DNA from 3 places in the Mesorhizobium sp. LNJC405B00 genome. Region 3 is predicted to be linked to each of the others. Evidence: predicted binding sites of a transcription regulator. Region 3 holds the regulator's gene; each other region holds the start of a gene.
What was found. Region 3 encodes PhoB, which activates phosphate uptake and scavenging genes when phosphate is short. Its sites were predicted from a motif close to TGTCATNNANCTGTCAT; they were not measured.
Positions count from the first base shown of each region.

Region 1: X756_RS155960 (esterase-like activity of phytase family protein) is a predicted target of PhoB. The motif match lies at 1,579-1,595, and genes of this name have one in related genera.
Region 2: X756_RS141590 (LTA synthase family protein) is a predicted target of PhoB. The motif match lies at 2,994-3,010, and genes of this name have one in related genera.

Region 1 covers NZ_AYWC01000004.1:33,682-41,462, reverse strand. The annotation lists gene X756_RS155960 (esterase-like activity of phytase family protein) at 2-1,477, opposite strand; gene X756_RS155965 (hypothetical protein) at 1,702-2,016, shown strand; gene X756_RS155970 (LacI family DNA-binding transcriptional regulator) at 2,041-3,066, opposite strand; gene X756_RS155975 (Gfo/Idh/MocA family oxidoreductase) at 3,261-4,292, shown strand; gene X756_RS155980 (sugar phosphate isomerase/epimerase) at 4,289-5,197, shown strand; gene X756_RS155985 (substrate-binding domain-containing protein) at 5,314-6,327, shown strand; gene X756_RS155990 (ATP-binding cassette domain-containing protein) at 6,414-7,211, shown strand; gene X756_RS155995 (ABC transporter permease) at 7,208-7,781, shown strand, end outside.
Region 2 covers NZ_AYWC01000015.1:70,731-78,511, forward strand. The annotation lists gene fabF (beta-ketoacyl-ACP synthase II) at 1-545, opposite strand, end outside; gene X756_RS141605 (acyl carrier protein) at 580-816, opposite strand; gene fabG (3-oxoacyl-[acyl-carrier-protein] reductase) at 1,038-1,775, opposite strand; gene fabD (ACP S-malonyltransferase) at 1,836-2,783, opposite strand; gene X756_RS141590 (LTA synthase family protein) at 3,061-4,989, shown strand; gene rpsF (30S ribosomal protein S6) at 5,301-5,801, shown strand; gene rpsR (30S ribosomal protein S18) at 5,801-6,049, shown strand; gene rplI (50S ribosomal protein L9) at 6,316-6,903, shown strand; gene X756_RS141570 (cyclopropane-fatty-acyl-phospholipid synthase family protein) at 7,090-7,781, shown strand, end outside.
Region 3 covers NZ_AYWC01000011.1:237,538-245,318, reverse strand. The annotation lists gene X756_RS144910 (PAS domain-containing protein) at 1-628, shown strand, start outside; gene X756_RS144915 (substrate-binding domain-containing protein) at 1,126-2,154, shown strand; gene pstC (phosphate ABC transporter permease subunit PstC) at 2,250-3,710, shown strand; gene pstA (phosphate ABC transporter permease PstA) at 3,707-5,023, shown strand; gene pstB (phosphate ABC transporter ATP-binding protein PstB) at 5,041-5,865, shown strand; gene phoU (phosphate signaling complex protein PhoU) at 5,907-6,611, shown strand; gene phoB (phosphate regulon transcriptional regulator PhoB) at 6,628-7,317, shown strand; partial or broken gene X756_RS01000000165835 (ROK family protein) at 7,348-7,781, opposite strand, start outside.

The sequences.
Region 1 (7,781 bases), on a different contig from region 3:
GCTACTTGTTGGCGAGGCCCGGAAGCGTGACCTGATAGACCAGGAACATGGTGTCGACATCGGCGCCGTCGTCGGCCTTGTAGGGCGCGCCGACCTGAAAACCGTCTTGGGTGAGAAAGTCGTTATCGTTGCCGACGAACAGGAAATAGTCGTCGGGCAGCGCCGGATCGAGCACGCTGACCACAGACATTGCTTCCCACTTCTCCGACAGATTGTTCTTGTCGTTGGGCTTGCCGTCATGCAGGCCGAAACGGCCAAGTTCCTTGTTGTCGTTGATGTCGATGAACGGCGTCAGCCTGGCCGGGGTCACCGAGGGGTCGAGCACGCCCTTGGGCGCCAGCGGCTTGTCGGCGGCATCGAAGGCGCCGCCGGCAATGTCGGTGGCGCCAGAGACGTCGACGACGAAAATCTGGCGCAGCAGCGAAGTATCGCCCTTCACCCCCTGGCCGTTTCCGCTGTCGCGCGCCAGCATCAGGAAGGTCTTGTCGGACAGCGCCACGATTTCGCTCTGCGCGGCGACCTTGGTCTTGTCCTTGGCGTCCTTGAACACCGGCAGCGGCACGGCATATTCATGCACCAGCTTGAGATGGGCCGGGTCGGAGGCGTCATAGACCAGCGCACGGGTGTTCTGGCGCGTCGCGGGCGAATCGCCGCCATCCTGGCGGGGCGCCGACTGCAGCACAGCGATCAGCGACTTGCCGTCCGGCGTCAGCGCCATGCCTTCGAGGCCTTGATTGTTCTGGCGGCCGGTTTCGGGATCCTTCGGATCGGGTTCGGCTGCACCGGGGCCCGGATTGTCGGAGGCGAAGTTCGGCGCGCCCTTGCGCATCGGCACCAAAGCGGCGGGCGGCTGCGTTGCCGACAACAGATGGCCGTCGGCCGAGAAGCGGTAGATGTTGGGGCCGTATTCGTCAGAGATGAACATGGTGCCGTCGGGCAGCCGCGCGATCGCCTCATTGTCGAGCGCCAGCTTGCCATTGGCCTCGGGCAGGATCGGCAGGTCGCCATTGGCCGCGCGCACGCCGTTGAGCGGATCGAGGCCGGTGGCGTCAGCGCCCTTGTCGTCGGTGAGGAGCAGGGAATCGGCAAGCGTCGCCTTGACGCCTGTCTGTTCCTGGCCGGAGGTGGGCGTGGCGCCTAGTGCTACCGGCGTGAACTCGATGCGAATAGTGTTGAGGCGCGGCCGGTAATCGGTGGTGCCGACGACATTGTAGCCACGGTCCGGCAGCAACCAGAGCGAGCCCTTGTAGCCGTCCGCGCCACGGGTCCAGCTTGCGGCGTCGATGGACATGCCGGAGCCGGAGCCGAAGGTCTCGCCGAACTTGTCCTTCTGATCGGCCGGAATGCGGCCGACGCCGACCAGGCCCTTGTTGACGAAGCCACCAACGGTGGCGGTGCTGTCGGCAAGGGCAGGGGTCAGGGCGGTAAACAGCGCCAGCGCGGCGCCGAGCGACACGGTTCGGTGCAGATTTTTCATGGGATAACCTCTTTGTGACGGAACGGGCCGGAACGGCCGGATGACGAAGCCGCCGCAATCGACGATGCCGCGCCCACCGATGAGCGGTCTAGGACGCGAAGATGATAGTTGCGTGACAGACCGTGTCGCACGCGCTCCGGAACCATTTTCCAGCCTGATCCGTTGCACGCGAGCCCAAGCGTCGCCTGCGATGGCCGGTCGAGCCCCGGGCCCAGGAGGGATAAATGGGTTTCGATCAGTATCACGAGCCACCGGAAGAACTGACGCAGGAGGTGCGGACCTTTGCCCGCATGATCACCTCGTTGATCGAAGAGGCCGAGGCGATCAGCTGGTACGAACAGCGCATGTCGGTCGAGAAAGACCCTCAGGCCAAGGCGATCATGAAGAACGCGCAAGGCGAGGAGTTCAAGCATTTCGGCATGGATCTGGAATTCCTGCTGCGCCAGAAGAAAGACTGGCGCACGGAACTGAAGGAAATCCTGTTCACCACCGGCGACATCGTTAAGGCCGGCGAGCGGGGCGAGAAGAAGGTGGATTGAGGCCCGCCGGCCTTCCGCGGCGGATCAATCGCTGTCGCGGGCGATCAGCTCCAGCGGCCAGACTTCGCGGATGATGCGCGGACCTTCCGGGCCGGCAAAGGCGGGAAGCGAGGCCAGCAACATTTCGGCCAGCCGCCGGCCCATCGGCTCCAGCGACGGACGGAAGGCGGTCAGCGCCGGCGAGAAATAACGGCAGAGCGGCGTGTCGACGATGACGATCACCGCGATGTCGTGGCCGGGCCTGATGCCCATTTCGGCCAGTGCCTTGCAGCCGCCGAGCGCCATTGCGTCATTGTTGAAGATGATGGCTGTGGGCCGGTCCTTGGAGAGCATCACGCGCGGCGTCACCTGGTAGCCTCCGGCCTCGTTGATGAAGCCGTCAGCGATCAGGCCGGGGTCGACTTCGATGCCATGCCGCTCCAGCGCCTTGCGGTAGCCGTCGAGGAACAGGTAGCCGAAGTTGAGATCAAGCGAAGGGCGGATGGCGGCAATGCGGCGGTGGCCGCGCGCGACCAGCCGGTCGACGGCTTCATCACCCGCCCTCTCGAAATCTATATCGAGCGAAGGATAGGTGTCGTCGCCGGATTGACTTCGGCCAAGCGTGGCGAAGGGAAAGCCGGCCTTGCTGAGATAGTCGATCCGATCGTCTTCCCGCCGTGTATTGGCCAACACGACCGCGTCGGCCCGGCGCGTCTCAACAACGCGGCGCAGCCTCTCCTGCTGATATTGACCGGGCTCACCCATGACGACCATCAAATCCAGGCCATACTCGGCAAGCCGGCCTTGCAGACCGATCAGGAACGGGATGAAGAACGGTTCGCCATATTGCTGGTCGCCCGGATGCGGCTGCAGCATGAAGGCGATCGAATGGGTGGTGCCTTGCCGCAGGCTGCGGCCGGACTGGTTGGGCGAATAGTTCAATTGCTTGGCGGCGGCGAGCACGCGCTGGCGGGTGTCGGCATTGACGTCGGCGCGGCCGTTCAACGCCCGCGACACGGTGCCGATCGAAATGTTCAGGTGACGCGCGAGGTCATGGATGCTGGACGCCAAGGACAGTTCTCCCCCTGTCTTGGCTAGCACCGGCTGCCGCCCAGGCCAAGGCTTCGGGATGATTTTCGCTGGCAGCCGATTGACATTCTACGCCATCGGGTGTGTTCTCGTAAACGTTTACGGAAAAGCGTTTACGGTGATGCCGGAAATGCCGTGACATTCGGTCTGGAGGGACCGGACGGGAGGAATGCCGGATGATGAATGCCGTCCTCGTCGGCTGTGGTGCGATGAGCAAGGCCTGGCTCGATGCCGCGAGGCAGATCGGCGGGTTGGCCATTGTCGGACTTGTCGATCTCGACGCCGAACGGGCGCGGGCGAGGGCACGCGAATACGGGCTCGATCGCGCCGTCATCGGCACCAGCCTCGATCAGGTTCTCGACCAGACCAGGCCCGACGCGGTGTTCGATGTCGTGGTTCCAGCCGCCCGGCGTGATGTCGCCTTTGCCGCCTTTGCCCATAATTGCCATCTGCTGACGGAAAAGCCGCTGGCCGATACTCCAGAAAATGCGCGCGCCATCGTCGATGCGGCACGTAACGCGGGGCGTATCCATGCGGTCGTGCAGAACCGCCGCTACGTCGCCAATGTCCGGCGCATCAGGCGCTTTCTCGACTCCGGCGCCATCGGCAAGCCAACCAGCATCCATGCCGATTTCTTCGTCGCGCCGCATTTCGGCGGCTTCCGCGAGGAGATGGCGCATGTGCTTTTGCTCGACATGGCGATCCATACTTTCGACGCCGCCCGCTACATGGTCGGCGGCGATCCCGCCGGCGTCTTTTGCCAGGAATGGGAGCCGGCGAATTCCTGGTACCGGCAGGGATCGTCGGCCAGCGCTATCTTCGATCTCGGCGGCGGCAAGGTGTTCACCTACGCAGGCTCTTGGTGCGCGGCGGGCTTCCGCACCAGCTGGGAGAGCACGTGGCGCATCGTCGCCGAGCACGGCAGCCTGGTCTGGGACGGCGAGGACGGACTGAAGGCCGAGGTTGTGTTGTCGGTCCGCGACGGCCTGTTCGACCTGACCCAGCCCATCACAGTACCGCCGCTCGATTCCGCCGACCGCGTCGGCGGTCATCTCGGCATCATCAAGGATTTCATCCACGCCATCGAGACCGGCAGCGAGCCGGAAACCCGTGGCAGCGACAACATCAAAAGCCTGGCCATGGTTTTTGGCGCCATCGAAAGCGCCGAGACCGGACGGCGCGTCGCAATCACACAGGAAGCATCATGATGCCAAACCCGCTTCTCGACATCCGCATCGGCACCATGGTGCGGGCCAATCTCGAAGACCCGGCCGCCTACATCAAAGAGATTCTGCCGCTCGGCTTCGAGAGCATCCAGCCCTTCTTCTGGCAGACGCTGGGCGGCAAGGATTTGGCGCGGCTCGCCGGTGAGATTGGCGAGGCGATCGGCGATGCCGATGTCGCCGTGTCGTCGATCGGCGTGTTCGGCAATCCGCTGGAGGATGGCGAGGTCGATCGCGGCGTGCTCGCGGCCTGGGAAACCGTCATCGACAACGCGCATCTGTTCGGCGCCTCGACGGTCAGCGGCTTCACCGGCCGCCTTCGCGGCAAGAAGCTGACCGACAGCCTGCCGCGCTTCCGTGAGGTCTGGGGACCACTGGCCAAGCGCGCCGCCGACAAGGGCGTGCGCATTGCCTTCGAAAATTGCGCCATGGATGGCAACTGGGCGGCCGGCGACTGGAACATCGCCCACAATCCCGATGCCTGGGAGTTGATGTTCAACGAATTGCCCGACGACAATCTCGGCCTCGAATGGGAGCCCTGCCACCAGCTTGTCTACCTCATCGACCCGATGCCGCAGATCCGCAAATGGGCGCCGCGCATTTTCCATGTCCACGGCAAGGACGCGACGGTGCGCTGGGATGTGATCCGCGAGCACGGCGTGTTCGGCAAGCTGCCCTTCGTGCAGATGCGCACGCCCGGGTTTGGCGACAGCGACTGGACGCGGGTGATCAGCGAATTGCGGCTGGCCGGTTACAAGGGCGCCATCGACATCGAGGGCTGGCACGACCCGGTCTATCGCGGCGACCTCGAAATCACAGGCCAGGTGCGCGGGCTGGAATACCTCAAGCAATGCCGGGGAGGAGCGACCTACCTGCCGAACCCGGCGTGACCGAGGGCCGGTGGGAGGAGCCGGCCTGACAGATTGCCAAGCACTGCCGACAAGCACTGCCGACAGGCGAACGACGAAACCCCTCGGCTCACCGAGGACAAAAGGGAGGAACGTGCATGAGCATCGCAATGAGAACGACACTTCTGCGCTCGACCGTCGTGGCCGCCGCCACGGCGCTGTGCGCTGCCATCTCCACTCTGCCGGCGCAGGCGCTCGACGCCCAGTGGTGCAAGGATGTCCACATCCGCTTTTTCGTCGGCGGCGCCGAGGGCGACGCTTTCGGCACCATCGTCTACAATGGCGCCAAGCAGGCGGCGTCCGATCTCGGACCCAAGGTCGACTACATCTTCTCGCAGTGGGACGTCGAGAAGATGGTTCAGCAATTGCGCGAGGCCGTCGCCGTGAAGCCCAACGGCATTGCCATGATGGGCCATCCCGGCGACGCCGCGATCATGCCGCTGGCCGAACAGGCGCACAAGGACGGCATCAAGATGATGTACCAGAACGTGCCGGTGCCGACGGTGGTGGCTGCGTTCGGCGGCGGCTATGTGGGCGCCCAGCAGGAGCAGCAGGGCCGCGCGCTCGGCGTCGAAGCGTTCAAGCTCGGCAATCTCAAGTCCGGCGACAAGGCGATCATGATCGGCCCGTTCGAGAACGAGGCCCGCGGCGCGCGCGAGCGCGGCACGGTGGCAGCACTCAAGGAAGCCGGCGTCGAGGTCATCCAGCTGTCGTCGCCGCCGAGCGGCGAATGGGCGTCCGACCCCAATCTGGCGATACCGGTGATCACCGCGGCCCTGCTCAACAATCCCGACGTCAAGGCGGTCGGCTATCCCGGCGGCCAGATGCTGGGCAACGTCGCCACCTACATGCAGGCGGCGGGGCGCAAGCCGGGCGACATCTTCAATTTCGGCTTCGACACCAGCCCGCAGATCGTCGAGGCGTTCAAGGGCGGCTGGGTGCAACTAACGGCCGATCAGCAGCCGTTTCTGCAAGGCTATCTGCCGATCCTCAGCCTTTGCCAGCAGGTGGTGCTGGGCCTGGCGCCGATGAATGTCGACACTGGCGCCGGCTTCGTCACGCCGCAGAATTACGAGATCGTCGCCGAGCTCGCCAAGCAGGCGCTGCGCTGACCTCCCAAACTGCCGGCTGGGCGCAAGCCCGGCCGGCAGGACCGCCGGCACCAGGCCGGGATGATACCACAGGAGCGAGGATCGCCATGGCCGAACGCATCATCGAACTGCGCGACATCAGCAAATCCTATGGCCAGGTCTATGCGCTGGGCGGGGTCAATCTCTCGGTCGACCGCGGCGAGGTGGTTGGCCTGATCGGCGACAATGGCGCCGGCAAATCGACGCTGATCAAGATCCTGTCCGGCGTCGTCAAGCCGACCAGCGGCGAGATCCTGGTGCGCGGCAAGCCGGTGACCGGCTGGAGTGCGGCACGCTCGCGCGACGCCGGCATCGAGACGGTCTTCCAGGACCGGGCGCTGGCCGTGCAGCAGACCATTGTGCGCAATATCTTCATGGGCCGCGAACTCACCGGCTTCATGGGCTTTCTGAAGGTCAATAAAGAGATAGAGGAGGCGAGCCGGCTGATGCGCGAGATCGGCTTCACCTCGAAGGTGTTCACGCCGCACTCGATCGTCGGCCAGCTCTCGGGCGGCGAGCGCCAGGGCGTGGCGATCGCGCGCGCCATCTACAAGCAGGCCGAGCTGATCATCCTCGACGAGCCGACGACGGCGCTGTCGCTGACCGAGACCGCCAAGGTCTTCCATTTCGTGCGCCAGGTGCGGGCGAGCGGCCGTTCGATCCTGTTCATCGGCCACAACATCCACCATGTCTTCGACATCGCCGACCGCTTCGTGGTGATTGACCGCGGCAAGGTGGCGCTGACCGCCGATCGCACCGAGGTCAAGTCGGCCGAAGAGCTGATCAATTTCATGGAAGACGTTGCGCATCCCGGAGGATTGCCGGGGCTGCACGAGGCCGGCGACGCGGAGAGGGCAGCACGATGAGCAAGACCATGGAACCCGATCTGCAGAGCCCGCTCGGCGGCAAGGCAGCCCGGCCTGAGTGGAAGCACCCGTCCGACCATTGGCTGCGCGGTTTCGTCATCGACAACCGCGCAGCGCTCGGCACCCTCGCCGTGTTCATCATCATGATGGCGGCGTTCCTGATCGCCAACCCAACCGTGTTCACCACCTGGTATCTCTACAGATCCGTGCTGACCACGCTGCCCGTTGCGCTGTTCGTGGTGGTACCGCTGGTCTTCGTCGTCACTTGCGGCGAGATCGACCTGTCATTTCCCGCAACCATGGGCTTTGCCTCGTGGGTGTTCGCGCTGGTGGTGCAGGCCGGCTATGATCCGTTCCTCGGCATTGCTGCCGCACTCATCACCGGCACGCTGCTCGGCTTTCTCGTCGGATCACTGGTCGTTTATGGCGGGCTGTCGTCGCTGATTGCCACGCTCGGCATGAATTTCCTGCTGCGCGGCCTAATCCAGATCATCAACGAGGGCAGGTCGACGGCGCTGACCGGTCTCAGCGACAGCTGGGCGTACACCATCTTCTCCAGTCAGGTGTGGG
Region 2 (7,781 bases), on a different contig from region 3:
CGGGCGGCATCGCCAATGGCGTGCGCGCCGGTCGAGCAGGCGGTGACGACGGCGTGGTTGGGGCCTTTCAGCCCATGCCGGATCGATACCTGGCCAGATACCAGGTTGATAATGTTGCCGGGAATGAAGAATGGACTGATACGGCGCGGTCCGCGCTCTTTCAGGATGATAGCGTTCTCGGCGATGCCCTCGAGGCCGCCAATGCCGGAGCCGATCATGACGCCGGTGGCGCAGCGCTCGGCTTCGGTGCTGGGCTCCCAGCCGGAATCCTTCAGCGCTTCGTCGGCGGCCGCAATCCCGTAAAGGATGAAGTCGCCGATCTTGCGCAGTTCCTTGGGCTCGAGCACGGCTTCGGGATTGAGCGTGCCGTTGGTGCCGTCACCGCGCGGAATGACGTGGGCGATCTTGCAGGCAAGATCTTCCACTTCGAACTCGGTGACGCGCTTGGCGGCGCTGCGGCCGGTCAGAAGTTCCTTCCAGCTGTGCTCGAAGCCCATGCCGAACGGCGAAACCAGGCCAAGGCCCGTGACGACGACACGCCTCATCGCAGGTCCTCCCCGGTGATGACTGCGGATAGTGTCAGGCCGAAGCCTTGTCGATGTACTTCACGGCATCGCCGACGGTCAGGATGGTCTCGGCCGCATCGTCCGGAATCTCGACGCCGAACTCTTCTTCGAAGGCCATGACGAGTTCGACCGTGTCGAGGCTGTCCGCGCCCAGATCATCGATGAAGCTCGCCTGCTCCGTCACCTTGTCGGCATCGACGCCAAGATGTTCGATGACGATCTTCTTGACGCGCTCTGCGGTGTCACTCATTTGGGGCATCCTCGTCTTTTGTTTGTCTGTCTTCGTTAGCGGGCAGAATGCCGCTAATCAAGCTGAAAGATGGTCCTGCCGGAAACGCAACGATGCCGGACCGGTTTTTGCCCGAACCGCCGGGTTGCGGGCCGCATTACACGAAAAATGGCCGAGGTCCAAGGCGAAATGGTCTCTTTTCACAAGCCGGCCATGTCTTCTTATCACCCGGCAATATCCCGTCAGATCATGGCCATGCCGCCGTTGACGTGGATGGTCTGGCCGGTGACGTAGGCTGCCTCGTTGGAGGCGAGATAGGCGACGGCCGACGCCACTTCAACACTCGTGCCCATGCGGCGCGTCGGGATCGCGGCCATTATCGCGTCTTTCTGCTTGTCGTTGAGCTTGTCGGTCATGGCCGATTCGATAAAGCCCGGGGCGACGCAGTTGACGGTGATGTTGCGGGTGGCGATCTCCTGCGCCAGCGACTTCGAAAAGCCGATCATGCCGGCCTTGGAGGCGCAATAATTGGTCTGGCCAGGATTGCCGGTGACGCCGACCACCGAGGTGATGTTGATGATGCGGCCATGGCGGCGGCGCATCATCGGATGGGTCAGCTCGCGGGTCAGCCGGAACACGGCGGTGAGGTTCACCTCCAGCACGCTGTCCCAATCCGCGTCCGCCATGCGCACGAACAGGCCGTCCTTGGTGATGCCGGCATTGTTGACCAGTATGTCGACGCCTTCGAGTTCGGCTTCGGCCTTCTGGCCAAGCGCCTTGACCTCGTCACGGTCGGCAAGATTGGCCGGGAACAGCTTTACCCGGTCGCCGAGTTCGCCGGCCAGGGTCTCCAGTTTCTCGATGCGGGTGCCGTGCAGGCCGACAATGGCGCCTTGCGCATGCAGCACCCGGGCAATCGCCTCGCCAATGCCGCCCGATGCGCCGGTGACGAGCGCCTTGCGGCCGGTCAGTTCGAACATTTTCGTCTCCTGATCTTAAGAGAACACCCTTCCCACGGGAGGGGTTGAATCGCCAGTGGATTATGCAAGCGCGACCAGTGCCGCCTCGACATCGGCCGGGGTGCCGGCAGCTGATGTGGCGATGTCGCGGTTGATCCGCCGCGCCAGGCCCGACAGCACCTTGCCGGCGCCGATCTCATAGAGCGTGGCGACGCCATTGGCGCCGAACCACTCCACCGTTTCGCGCCAGCGCACGCGGCCGGTGATCTGCTCGACCAGGCGGCGCGCGATCTCGTCGGGGTCGCTGCTCGGGGCCACAGTGACGTTGGAGACGACGGGCACGACCGGTGCATTCTTGGTCACGCCGGCCAGCGCCTCGCGCATGACATCGGCCGCCGGCGCCATCAGCGCCGAATGGAAGGGGGCGGAGACCTGCAGCATCAGCGCCCGCTTGGCGCCCTTTTCGGTGCACAGTTTCGCGGCGAGTTCCACCGCCGCCCTGGCGCCGGAGATCACCAGCTGGCCACCGCCATTGTCGTTGGCGATCTGGCAGACTTTGCCGGATCCCGTTGCGGCCTCGGTGCAAGCGGCTTCGACGTCGGGCTGTTCCAGTCCGATGATCGCCGCCATGGCGCCCTCGCCGGCCGGCACCGCCGCCTGCATGGCGTTGCCGCGGATGCGCAGCAGCCGGGCGGCATCGGCGACCGAAACGAAACCGGCCGCGGCAAGGGCGGAATATTCGCCGAGCGAATGACCGGCAACGTAAGCAACCTTGTCCTTCAGCGAAAAGCCGCGCGCTTCCAGCGAGCGGATTCCCGCCAGCGAGACCGCCATCAGCGCCGGCTGGGCATTGGCAGTCAGGGTCAGCGCCTCTTCCGGGCCTTCCCAGATCAGTTTCGACAGCTTTTCGCCCAGCGCATCATCCACTTCCTCGAACACCCTGCGTGCCTCGGGGAAGGCGTCGGCGAGGTCCTTGCCCATGCCGACAGCCTGGCTGCCCTGTCCCGGAAAGGTGAATGCGACGGCCATTTGGGCGCTCTCCAGCGGCTGATTTTTCCTGCCTGTGACGCAAGGCGGACCGCCAAGTCAAGCCCGAAGGCGGCATTTCGGCTCTCGCTTGAACCGGAGCTGACCTCGAGTCCCTGTTCCCAAAGGCTTTTTGCCGATCACACCTGATGAAAACCGCTCACGAATCGTTTGCTGGCTCTTCTTATTTTCGCCACAGGCGCTAGCTTTTGCATGACAGTTCTATGACAGAACGGTGGCGCGAGTGGAAATACGCGTTGCTTGGGCCGGGGGAAGAGACGTGGCTAGGATCAGGAAGGGCACGGCCGTACCCGCGCCACAGTTCTTGGAAGACGATCCGTCCACCGGCTACCTGCCGGGGCGCAGATGGCCGGTCATCCGCTACGGTCTGGTCACGCTGCTTGCCTCCGCCATCCTGGTGTTCGCCATCGAATGGATCGTGCGGGGCGACTTCTTCGGCACGGTCGACTTCTTCCTGCAGCCATTCAAGCCGGGCTGGACCACCATCATTGTCTTTGCATTGGTGCTGATGGGACTGGACGCCGTGCTTGGCCGCAGTCACCAGAGCCTGATGATCGTGGCGCCGCTGACGCTGGCGCTGGCCTTTGTCGGGCATCAGAAGTCGCATTATCTCGGCGATCCACTCTACCCAACCGATTTTCTTTATTCGCGCCAGATCATGGCACTGATGCCGCTCTTGGTGCGCGAACGGCCCTGGACGGCGCTCGCCATGGCGGTCGGCATCGTCGCCGGCCTGTCGCTGCTGATCTATGGCTGGCGGTTGTGGCGCCGCAAGGTTCCGATCCTCAGCCGCAAAGGGCGGCTGGCGCGGCTGACGCTGGCAGTGCCGCTGCTCGCCTTCTTCGTCTCGATCATGGACTACGCCACCTTCTCGTGGACCCGCGACCGGCTGCAGATCATCCCGATCATGTGGGACCAGAAGGAGAACTACGCCTCCAACGGGTTTGCGCTGGCCTTCGCGCTCAACGTGCCGATGGCGCATGTCTCGGCCCCGGCGGGCTATTCCGACAAGGCGATCGACGCGATCGACAGGCCTGATGTGGCGGCCTCGGTACCGGATGAGAAACCCGACATCATCGTGGTGATGAGCGAATCTTTCTGGGATCCGACCAAGCTGCCCGGCGTCACAATCACGCCTGACCCGATCCCCAATGTGCGGGCGCTGCGTTCCGGCTATATGTTCTCGCCGGAATTCGGCGGCATGACCGCCAACATCGAATTCGAGGCGCTGACCGGCTTTTCCAATGCCTTCCTGCCGGCGGGCTCGATCCCCTATCAGCAATATGTGCGCACGCCGACGCCGTCGCTGGCGACCTTCCTGAAAAGCGAGGGATACCGGGCGCGCGCCATCCATCCGGGCACCAACTGGTTCTGGAACAGGGGCGCCGTCTATGCCGATTTCGGCTTCAACGATTTCCGCTCGGAAGAGACGCTGCCGCCACTGGAAAAGCGCGGGCCGCTGGCTTCCGATGCCTCGATGACCGACGAGATCATCGCAGAGGCCGACGCCAGCGAGCGGCCGGTGTTCTTCTTCGCCGTCAGCCTGCAGAACCACGGTCCCTACGAGCCGTACCGCTATTACAATCCGACCCACAAGGTCGCGGCGCCGATCAGCACATGGGCGCGGGAATCGCTGCTCAGCTACGCCGAAGGCTCCGCCGATGCCGACCGTGGCCTCGAACGATTGATCGAATGGGCGAAGAAGCGCGAGCGGCCGACGGTCATCGCCTTCTTCGGCGACCATCTGCCGCCGCTCGGCCCCGTCTATGTCGAAACCGGTTACCTGAAAGACAATGTCGCGCCGCGCAAGGAACCGACGCCGGAGGCGGCACTGGAGCATCATCAGACGCCGCTGGTCATCTGGTCTAACCGCACCGGTCCGGCGCAGGATATGGGCGCGGTGAGCCCGGCCTTCCTGCCCTACCATATCCTTACCACGGCCGGGATCACGCACCCCTACTACACCGGCTTCCTGGGCGCGCTGCGCGAACGCTATCGCGTCGTCGACCGCAATCTGCTTTTGACACCGTCAGGTGAGGCCACGCCGGACTGGGCGCGGCAGAAGGACGTTGATCCGGCGATCAACGATTACCGCTTGCTGCAATACGACATGATGTTCGGCAAGCGTAAGGCGGCTCCGGACTTCTTCCCCGAAACGATCAACGGTGGTACCCCGCATACGAGTTGATGCCTGGTATTTTTCCAACCCTGCGACGCCAGGACGCTGTCCGGAGCATGCGTTACCCTTGCCTTCCAGCCAATTTGCTATATAGACGCCCGCAATCTGCCGGTCCTTGCTGGGGGCTGAACGGAGGGCCGGAGGTTTTACCCAAAACCTTCGTGTGAAGCCAGAAGCGCTTCCGCCTCCCGTGTCTCCGCTCTCGACCGTCTCGAAATGCTCCTTTCTTCCCCGCCCCCTCGGGACCAGCGGGTCAGAGAAGTTGCAGAGGCTTTGCCGCGAGGATCCGGGAGAGAAACGAAGAAAGGCACTGAACCACTATGGCTCTATACGAACATGTGTTCCTTGCCCGGCAGGACCTCTCGCAGCAGCAGGTCGATGCGCTTGTCGAACAGTACAAGGGCGTTATCTCCGCAAATGGCGGGTCCGTCGGCCGGGTCGAGAACTGGGGACTGAAGTCCCTCACCTACCGGGTCAACAAGAACCGGAAGGCTTACTACACGCTTATGGACCTCAACTGCCCGCCGGCAGCGCTCAACGAGATGGAGCGCCAGATGGGCCTGTCCGAGGACGTGCTGCGTTTCCTGACCGTCAAGGTCGAGGCGCATGAGGAAGGCCCGTCGGCCATGATGCAGAAGCGCGAAGAGCGCTCGGAACGCGGCGGCTTCGGCGACCGCGACCGTGGCGATCGTGGTCCGCGCTCGTTTGGCGACCGTGACCGCGGCGACCGTGGCGATCGTCCGCCGCGCTCATTTGGCGACGCCGGTGGTGATCGTGGTCCGCGCCGTCCGCGCGAAGGCGTTGAAGGAGGTGCAGAATAATGGTCGACATCAATCAGATCCCGACCCGGCGCCCGTTCCATCGCCGCCGCAAGACCTGCCCGTTCTCCGGCGCCAACGCGCCCAAGATCGACTACAAGGACGTGCGTCTTCTGCAGCGCTACATTTCCGAGCGCGGCAAGATCGTGCCGTCGCGCATCACCGCCGTCAGCCAGAAGAAGCAGCGCGAACTCGCCAAGGCGATCAAGCGCGCCCGCTTCCTCGGCCTGCTGCCCTACGTGGTTCGCTAAGATCTCCGAAGCAGGCGGTTCGCCGCCTGCTTCCTTCTCCCACGGCGACGGGCGCCGCAGGGGTAATGCGATGATGCATGTCGTTGTCCCAAAACCGGGACCACTTTTGGCGACATGCATTGAAATCCCGAGTTGAGGTGAAAAGCCTCTAACTGCCGCGACAGGCAGGACAGCGACACCGGCGCCAAGGCGCTCAGAGCTTCCTGACCTGTTCCATTCAATTCGGCGCCGATCCCGCGGTCGGTGCCAGACGAAGGAACAAGACCATGCAAGTGATTCTTCTCGAACGCGTTTCCCGCCTCGGCCAGATGGGCGATACCGTCAAGGTCAAGGACGGCTTTGCCCGCAACTTTCTCTTGCCGCAGGGCAAGGCGCTGCGCGCCAACGAAGCCAACAAGAAGAAGTTCGAAGGGCAGCGCGCGCAGCTCGAAGCGCGCAACCTCGAGCGCAAGTCGGAAGCCAGCCAGGTTGCCGAAAAGCTCGACGGCAAGAGCTTCATCGCCGTGCGTTCGGCCGGCGAGACAGGCCAGCTCTACGGTTCGGTGTCGACCCGCGACATCGCCGACCTGCTGACCGCCGAAGGGTTCTCGGTCAACCGCAACCAGATCCAGCTCAACCAGCCGATCAAGACTATCGGCGTCACCAATGTGGCGATTGCGCTGCATCCGGAAGTCGAGGTCACCATCAGCCTCAACATCGCCCGCACGGCCGACGAAGCCGAGCGCCAGGCCAAGGGCGAGACGCTGACCACCGCCGAAGCCATCTATGGCGACGACATCAACGACAACGCACGGCCGGAGAACTTCTTCGACCCGAACACCGAGTTCGAAGGCGGCGAAGAAGACAACGCCTGATCCCGCACGGGGCCTGATCGGGAAGCGAGGGGAGCAGCGCTCCAATCACTTCCTCGTCATCCAGCCTTTCTGGACCAATGCCCGGGCCTCTCGCCCGGGCATTTTTGTGCCAAATGGAACTTTTCGAACCCCTATATATTGTTGCAGAATTGGTCCGCCAGTCTGACCGTGAGGGGACATTTGGTGATGAATATTCTGTTGAAGCGCGTTCTCGACCGCCTGGTGCGTACGGGCAATCTGAAAGTCACCGGGCCGAAGGGCTCGACAGTGGTTTTCGGCGACGGCAGCGGCGAGCCGGTGCATATGCACATCAAGACCGCGCATGCCGAGCGCGCCATTACCTTCGATCCGATGCTGGCCGTGCCGGAAGCCTATATGGACGGCGAACTCGACATCATCGAGGGCGGCGTACTGGGTATGATGCGCATCGCCTTCCAGAACATGGGCAGCGGCGGTATCGACGCCACCTGGTCGAAGGCCATCGAGGGTCTGCGCCACGCCTTTCGCCGCCTGCAGCAGATCAACACCGCATCGCGGGCGCGCCGCAACGTGCAGCGCCACTATGACTTGTCGGGTGACCTCTACCGGCTCTTCCTCGACGAGGACATGCAGTATTCCTGCGCCTATTTCGAACAGCCGGACATGACGCTCGACGAGGCGCAGATGGCCAAGAAACGCCATATCGCCGCCAAGCTCAGGCTGAAGGCCGGCCAGACCGTGCTCGATATCGGCTCCGGCTGGGGTGGGCTCGGCCTCTATCTCGCCAAGGCTTTCGATGTCGACGTGCAAGGCGTGACGCTGTCGACCGAGCAGCACGGCGTCGCCACCGACCGGGCGCATGCGCAAGGCTTGCAGGACCGCGTGCATTTCGACCTCAA
Region 3 (7,781 bases):
GCTGATCAAGCCGGCGCGTTCCTCGGTGCTTCTGGAAACGCTGGTCGCTACCATCCAGCGCCACCATCACAATATCACGGGGAGCCGCGTGCTCCCGGCGGCAAGCAGCGGGTCCGGCAACGACAGGAACGGACCGTCACCGGCAAAGCCGCCGCTCGCTGCACCGGAACGCGCCTTGCTGCAACCGCCGCCGGTTCGCGCCCGCGCCCGGGCCGCCGGGGATGAAAGCCGGCTCGACATCCTCGTTGCCGAGGACAATGAGGTGAACCAGATGGTGTTCACCCAGATAATCGGCGAGACCGGTTATAGTTTCGAAATTGTCGGCAACGGCCGCAAGGCGCTCGACGCCTTCGGCAGGCTCAATCCGCGTATGATCCTGATGGACGTCTCGATGCCGGAGATGAATGGGCTCGAGGCCACCGCCGCAATTCGCCGGCTTGAAGAACATACGGGTATGCATATCCCGATCGTCGGCGTCACCGCGCATGCTTTGAAGGGCGACCGTGAGCGCTGCCTGGAAGCCGGCATGGATGACTATTTGCCCAAGCCGATCAGCCCCAGGGCGCTGCTCGAAAAGGTCGAGCGCTGGGTCGGCATATCAAGCGAAGCCCAACGAGACGCTGGATAGCAACCTGCGGCGCCGGCCGGGATTCGGCCGCGCCGCAACAGCCAAGGATATGGTGCGATCGCACCATATCAAAGCTGGCGCCCAGTCAGGACAATGGTCGCAACGAAACCGCTCATTCAGTTACGGGCGGGAGCAAGCGACCGCCGACAAGAAACAGCGTCGAATCTACCCCAACGGACCTGTTTTTGGCGATGGCTCGGCCAAGATTCGCTCTGGCCACGGGCAACGCGCTCCCGTCCGGTTTTTCTTTCTCGGCATCGCGGCCTGCGGTGTGCCGGGACTTGATGCCAGCACGGATCGCGCAAGCGTCTGATTCCAGCGGCAACTTCCATTCCCACAAACCGGCTTAAAGGGGGCGGCCCACAAGACGTCTGTGCGACGTTACCGGGCTGACACGAAACTGTCATGCGACTGTAATAATCGAAGGCTATTGGCCTCAGCGGGCGCCGGTTTGAAGAGGGCGCCAAGAGACCATCTTCCGAACAGGAGCAGGCCACATGAAGAAATTCCTCGTTACGGCATCGGCCGTGGCGGTAGCGTTCGCCGCATCGTCCGGTGTCGCCGCTGCGCGTGACCAGATCCAGGTCGCCGGTTCGTCGACCGTGCTGCCTTACGCCAAGATCGTCGCCGAGCAGTTCGGCGAAACCTTCACCAACTTCAAGACCCCGGTGGTCGAGTCCGGCGGCAGCGGCGCCGGCATCAAGGAGTTCTGCAAGGGCGTCGGCGAAGACACGATCGACATCGCCAACTCCTCGCGCCCGATCAAGAAGGACGAGCTGAAGTCCTGCGCCGACGCCGGCGTCAAGGACGTCCAGGAAGTCCGCATCGGCTATGACGGCATCGTCTTTGCCACCGACATCAAGGGTCCGGATTGGGCGCTGGTTCCCGCCGACATCTACAAGGCGCTCGCCGCCAAGCTGGTGGTCGACGGCAAGCTGGTCGACAACCCGAACACCAAGTGGAACCAGGTCAATCCGAAGCTGCCCGACTGGGATATCGCCGCCTATATCCCGGGTGAGAAGCACGGCACCCGTGAAGTGTTCGAGACCAAGCTGCTCGACGCCGGCTGCGACAAGGCCGCTTTGAAGGCTGCCGGCATCGCCGACGACAAGGAAATCGGCAAGACCTGCATCGCCATCCGCAAGGACGGCAAGGCTGTCGACATTGACGGCGACTACACCGAGACGCTGGCCCGCATCGACTCCAACAAGACCGGCGTTGGCGTGTTCGGCCTCGCCTTCTACGAGAACAATGCCGACAAGCTGAAGGTCGCTACCGTCGAAGGCATCGTGCCTTCGACGCAGACCATCGCCGATGGCACGTACCCCGTGTCGCGGCCGTTGTTCTTCTACGTCAAGAAGGCGCATCTGGGCGTCGTTCCCGGCCTCAAGGAATATGTCGAGTTCTTCCTTGATGACCAGATGATCGGCCCGGAAAGCCCGCTCGCCCAGTACGGCCTGGTTTCCGCTCCCGACGCCGAACGTCAGGGCCAGCGCGACGCCTTCGCCGCTGGAAAGACAATGTAATCAACGGACGGATCAGGGCGCGGATGAACTCCGCGCCCTGATTTCGCCGCTTGCCGCAACGGCGGCGGCGATCTGAATTTTCCCTGGGGTGGGTTATGTCGTCCTTGCTCGTACTCGCCATAGTCATTGCCATAGGCGTGGTCGCTTTTGTGGTCGGCCGCCAGCGCGCCGCGGCGCTGGATACCGGCAAGGTCAAGCCGCATTCGCGCGCGCATTATCATGGCTGGTGGGCCTTTCTGCTCGCGGTCCTGCCTGCCGTCCTTTTGCTCGCCGTCTGGGATATCGGCTCTTCCTTCTATCTCGACCGGCATATCCATGCCGCTTTGCCCGAGCGCACCGCCGACACAAAGGTCGCCAGCGAAGCGCTCGACGCCAGCCTGGTGAAGAGCCTGGCCAAGGGCCTGCGTCGGCTCGATGGCGATACCGCACTTCCCGCTACTTTCGCCGAATTGCAGCCGCTGCTCGCCGCCAAGGGCGTGGCACTGGCCAGCGACACCCAGGACTATATGATCCCGATCGCGGTCGAGGCGAACCAGGTCCAGGACCGGCTCGGCCTGTTCGGCGCCGTGCTGACCTTCGCTCTGTCGATCGCCGGCGCCTTCTATGCGCTGAGGCAGATCGCACCGCGCGCCAGGGCGCGCAACAATGTCGAGAAGCTGATGCTGTGGGGGCTGCTTGCGGCCTCGACCATCGCCATCCTGACCACGGTCGGCATCGTGCTGTCGATGCTGTTCCAGACCATCACCTTCTTCGAGAGCGTGTCGCCGGTGAGCTTCTTCTTCGGCACGGTGTGGGATCCGCGTTTCGCCGCCGCCGGTTCCGGCGGCAGCCAGGGTCAGTTCGGCCTGGTCCCGCTTCTCGCCGGCACGCTCTACATCGCCGCCGTCGCCCTTCTGGTGGCAGTGCCGGTCGGGCTGATGTCGGCGGTCTACATGTCCGAATATGCCTCGCGCGGTGTGCGCTCGGTGGTCAAGCCGGCGTTGGAACTGCTGGCCGGCATTCCGACCATCGTCTACGGCATCTTCGCCGTTGTCACGCTCGGACCGTTCTTGCGCGACCTGTCGGCGGCACTCACCGGCGGCTCGCCCTTCATCCAGGGCCAGAGCATCTTCACCGCCGGTCTGGTGATGGGCGTCATGCTGATCCCGGTCGTGTCCTCTTTGTCCGACGACATCATCACCGCGGTGCCGCGCGCAATGCGTGACGGCTCGCTCGGCCTCGGCGCCACGCGCTCCGAGACGATCAAGCGGGTGATCCTGCCGGCGGCACTGCCCGGCATCGTCGGCGCCATCCTGTTGACGGCGTCGCGCGCCATCGGCGAGACGATGATCGTCGTGCTGGCGGCGGGCGTCGCCGCCAATCTGACGGCCAATCCGTTCGAGGCGATGACGACCATCACCGTAAAGATCGTCAACCAGCTGACCGGCGATCTCGAGTTCAACTCGCCGCAGACGCTGGTCGCCTTCGCGCTCGGCCTGACGCTGTTCGCGCTGACGCTGGTGATGAACATCGTCGCCCTCTACATCGTGCGCAAGTACCGGGAGCAGTACGAATGACCGACATCCCCCTGGACACGATGGCGGGCGCCGTCGCGCGTCCGCGCCGCGACATCGGGCTGAAGGCGCGCTATGCCGCCGAACGCCGGTTCCGCATCTATGGCGTGATTGCGATCTCGGTGGGCCTGGCGTTCCTGGCCATCATGTTGATCACCATCGTCTCGAAAGGCTACACCGCCTTCTGGCAGACGACGGTGACGCTTCCGATCACCTTCGATGAGAAGGTCATCGACCCCTCGAACAAGCGTGCCACAGACCCGAATGTGCTGATCAAGGCGAACTATCCCAAGCTCGCCGAAAACGCGCTGGTGGCCAAGCTCGGCATCGATCCGGCCAACAAGCCGATGATGCTGAAGCTCAAGGGCTTCCTGTCGGAAGGCGCCCGCGTCCAGCTGCGCGACATCGTCTCCGCCGATCCGTCGGTGATCGGCACGACGCGTGACGTCGACATCCTGGCCGCCGCCAATCTCGACTCGGCCTTCAAGGGCCAGATCGACCTCGGCGTCGATGAAGCGCGCCGCAAGGTGTCCAACCAGCAGATCGACTGGATGAACAAGCTCAAAGCCGAAGGCGCGATGGCCGAGCATTTCAACACCGGCCTGTTCAGCTATGGCGCCTCCAGCCGGCCCGAGACGTCGGGCATGGGCGTGGCCATCATCGGTTCGTTCTACATGATGATGATCGTGCTTTTGCTGGCGCTGCCGATCGGCGTCGCCGCCTCGATCTATCTGGAGGAGTTCGCCAAGAAGAACCGCTTTACGGACCTGATCGAAGTCAACATCAACAATCTCGCGGCGGTGCCGTCGATCGTCTTCGGTCTGCTTGGCCTTGCCGTGTTCATCAACTTCCTCGGCATGCCGCGCTCGGCTTCCTTCGTCGGCGGCCTGGTGCTGACCTTGATGACATTGCCGACCATAATCATCGCCACGCGCGCCGCCCTCGCCGCGGTGCCGCCGTCGATCCGCTCGGCGGCCCTAGGTCTCGGCGCCTCCAAGATGCAGATGGTGTTCCATCACATCCTGCCGCTTGCCGCCCCAGGCATCCTTACCGGCACCATCATCGGCCTGGCGCGTGCGCTCGGCGAGACAGCACCGCTGCTCTTGATCGGCATGGTCGCTTTCGTCGCCGATTATCCGACGACGCCTTTCGATCCGGCGACCGCGCTGCCGGTTCAGATCTATATGTGGGCAAACGAGGCTGAGCGCGCTTTTGTCGAGCGCATGTCCGGCGCCATCATCATCCTGCTCGTCTTCCTCATGGCCATGAACATCACCGCGATCGTGCTCCGGCGCCGGTTCGAGCGGCGCTGGTAGAAAAAAGGCAATTTGGTATGAACATCATGACCGAACAGTCCCTTGAGAATGCAGTGGGCGACAAAATGAACGCCAAGTCGAACGAAGTCATCAAGATGCGCGGCGACAAGGTCGGCGTGTTCTATGGCGAGAAGCAGGCGTTGTTCGACGTCAATCTCGACGTCCGCCAGAACCAGGTGACGGCGCTGATCGGCCCGTCCGGCTGCGGCAAGTCGACCTTCCTGCGCTGCCTCAACCGCATGAACGACACCATCGATTCGGCGCGGGTGACCGGCAAGATCACGCTCGATGAAGACGACATCTACGACAAGAACATCGATGTCGTCGAACTGCGCGCCCGCGTCGGCATGGTGTTCCAGAAACCCAACCCGTTCCCGAAGTCCATCTACGAGAACGTCGCCTACGGCCCGCGCATCCATGGGCTGGCCAAGCGCAAGTCCGACATGGACCAGATCGTCGAGCAGAGCCTGAAGAAGGCGGCGATCTGGAACGAGGTCAAGGACCGCCTGCAGGAGCCCGGCACCGGCCTGTCCGGCGGCCAGCAGCAGCGCCTGTGCATCGCGCGCGCCATCGCCGTGTCGCCGGAAGTGATCTTGATGGACGAGCCCTGCTCGGCGCTCGATCCGATCGCCACCGCCCGTGTCGAGGAGCTGATAGACGAGCTGCGCCAGAACTACACGATCGTCATCGTCACCCATTCGATGCAGCAGGCGGCGCGCGTCTCGCAACGCACGGCGATGTTCCATCTCGGCTATCTCGTCGAGGAGGGCGCCACCGACAAGATGTTCACCAACCCCGACGACAAGCGCACCCAGGACTACATTACCGGCCGCTTCGGCTGAGCCGTCCGGCGGGTGAATTTTCAGGCACGAGGACCAAGATCATGGGTGAACATACCGTCGCCTCCTTCGATGAAGAGCTCGGGCAGATCAGTAAGCTGATCCGCGACATGGGCGATCTGGCCGGCTCGATGGTCAGCGGCTCGACCAAGGCGCTGCTCAATTCGGACAATGCGCTGGCACAGCGTGTCGTGTCCGACGACGCCATCATGGATGCGCGCCAGCGCGAACTGGACGACCGCGCCATCACGCTGATCGCCAAGCGCCAGCCGATGGCCAACGATCTGCGCGCCGTGGTCGGCTCGATCCGCATGGCCGGCGACCTCGAGCGCATCGGCGATCTCGCCAAGAATATCGCCAAACGCGTCGGCACCGTGGGCCTCAGCGTCACGCCGCGCGACCTCTCGCACTCCATCGATGCCATGGCGCAACTGGTGCTGATCCAGGTGCAAGGCGTCGTCGAGGAATATGCCGCCACCGATGCGGCAGCTCTTGCAAAACTCAGGAATGACGACGAGCGCATCGACGTCAAATACACGTCCGTGTTTCGTGAGCTCTTGACCTACATGATGGAAGACCCTCGCAACATCACCGCCTGCACGCATCTCTTGTTCTGCGCCAAGAATCTTGAGCGCATCGGCGATCATGTCACCAACATCGCCGAAAATGCGTATTATGTGCTGACCGGCCAGCAATTGCCCGCCAATCGTCCGAAGCAGGACGAGACGGCGATGGCCACGCCGGCCTGATGAGGGTGAACTGCCTATGATCGCGCCACGCATCATGGTCGTGGAGGACGAGGAGCCGCTAGGCGTGCTCCTCCGCTACAACCTCGAATCCGAAGGCTATCAGGTCGAGGTGGTGACACGCGGCGACGAGGCCGAGATCCGCCTGCAGGAAAACGTGCCCGATCTCCTGGTGCTCGACTGGATGGTGCCCGCTGTTTCCGGCATCGAGCTCTGCCGGCGGCTTAGAGTGCGGCCCGAAACCGAGCGGCTGCCGATCATCATGCTGACCGCGCGCGGTGAGGAAAGCGATCGCGTGCGCGGCCTGTCCACCGGTGCCGACGACTATCTGGTCAAGCCATTCTCGACGCCGGAGTTCATGGCGCGCGTGAAGGCGCTGCTGCGCCGGGCCAAGCCGGAAGTGCTGTCCAGCGTGCTCAAGGTCGGCGACATCGTGCTCGACCGCGAGTCGCACCGTGTCTACCGCAAGAAGAGCGAGATCAGGCTCGGACCGACCGAGTTCCGGCTGCTCGAATTCATGATGCGCCATCCCGGCCGCGTGTTCTCGCGCAGCCAACTGCTCGACAATGTCTGGGGCGAGACGATCTATATCGACGAGCGAACCGTCGACGTCCATGTCGGGCGCTTACGCAAAGCGGTCAACAACGGCCGCATGCCGGATGTCATCCGTACCATTCGCGGCGCCGGCTACGCGATCAGGGAAGACTAGGATGCTGCGCGTCGCGCCGTTGCCGGCCATTCAGGCGACATGCTTGCCGGATTTGGCCTGAATGCCCGGCGCGAAAATCTCCTGATCGACGAAGCCGAGCGCGCGCATGGCACAGCCTTCGCGGATCAGCGGCAGCTCGTTGGGCTCGGTGTCGAAGGAGATCGATTTCGAGTGCTGGCCGCCGGCGGTCTGGGCGATCGCTTCGCGCAATGCCGGTTCGATCAGGTCGAACGCGGCGGCGCTGACGCCGACCATGGCGACGGGGGCCGGGTCGATCAGCGCAAACAGGCTGCCGAGGCCGAAGCCGAGCGCCTCACCGGCCCTGCGATAGGCTTCGCGCTCCGGTCCGTCCGTCTCTCGCGCACGAGCGGCCAGCGCCCGCATATCAGCGTCGCCGATATCGACCGGCTCGGCATCCTCGCCCATCATTTTGGCGCTGCGCCAGATGGCGTAGTTTCCGGCAT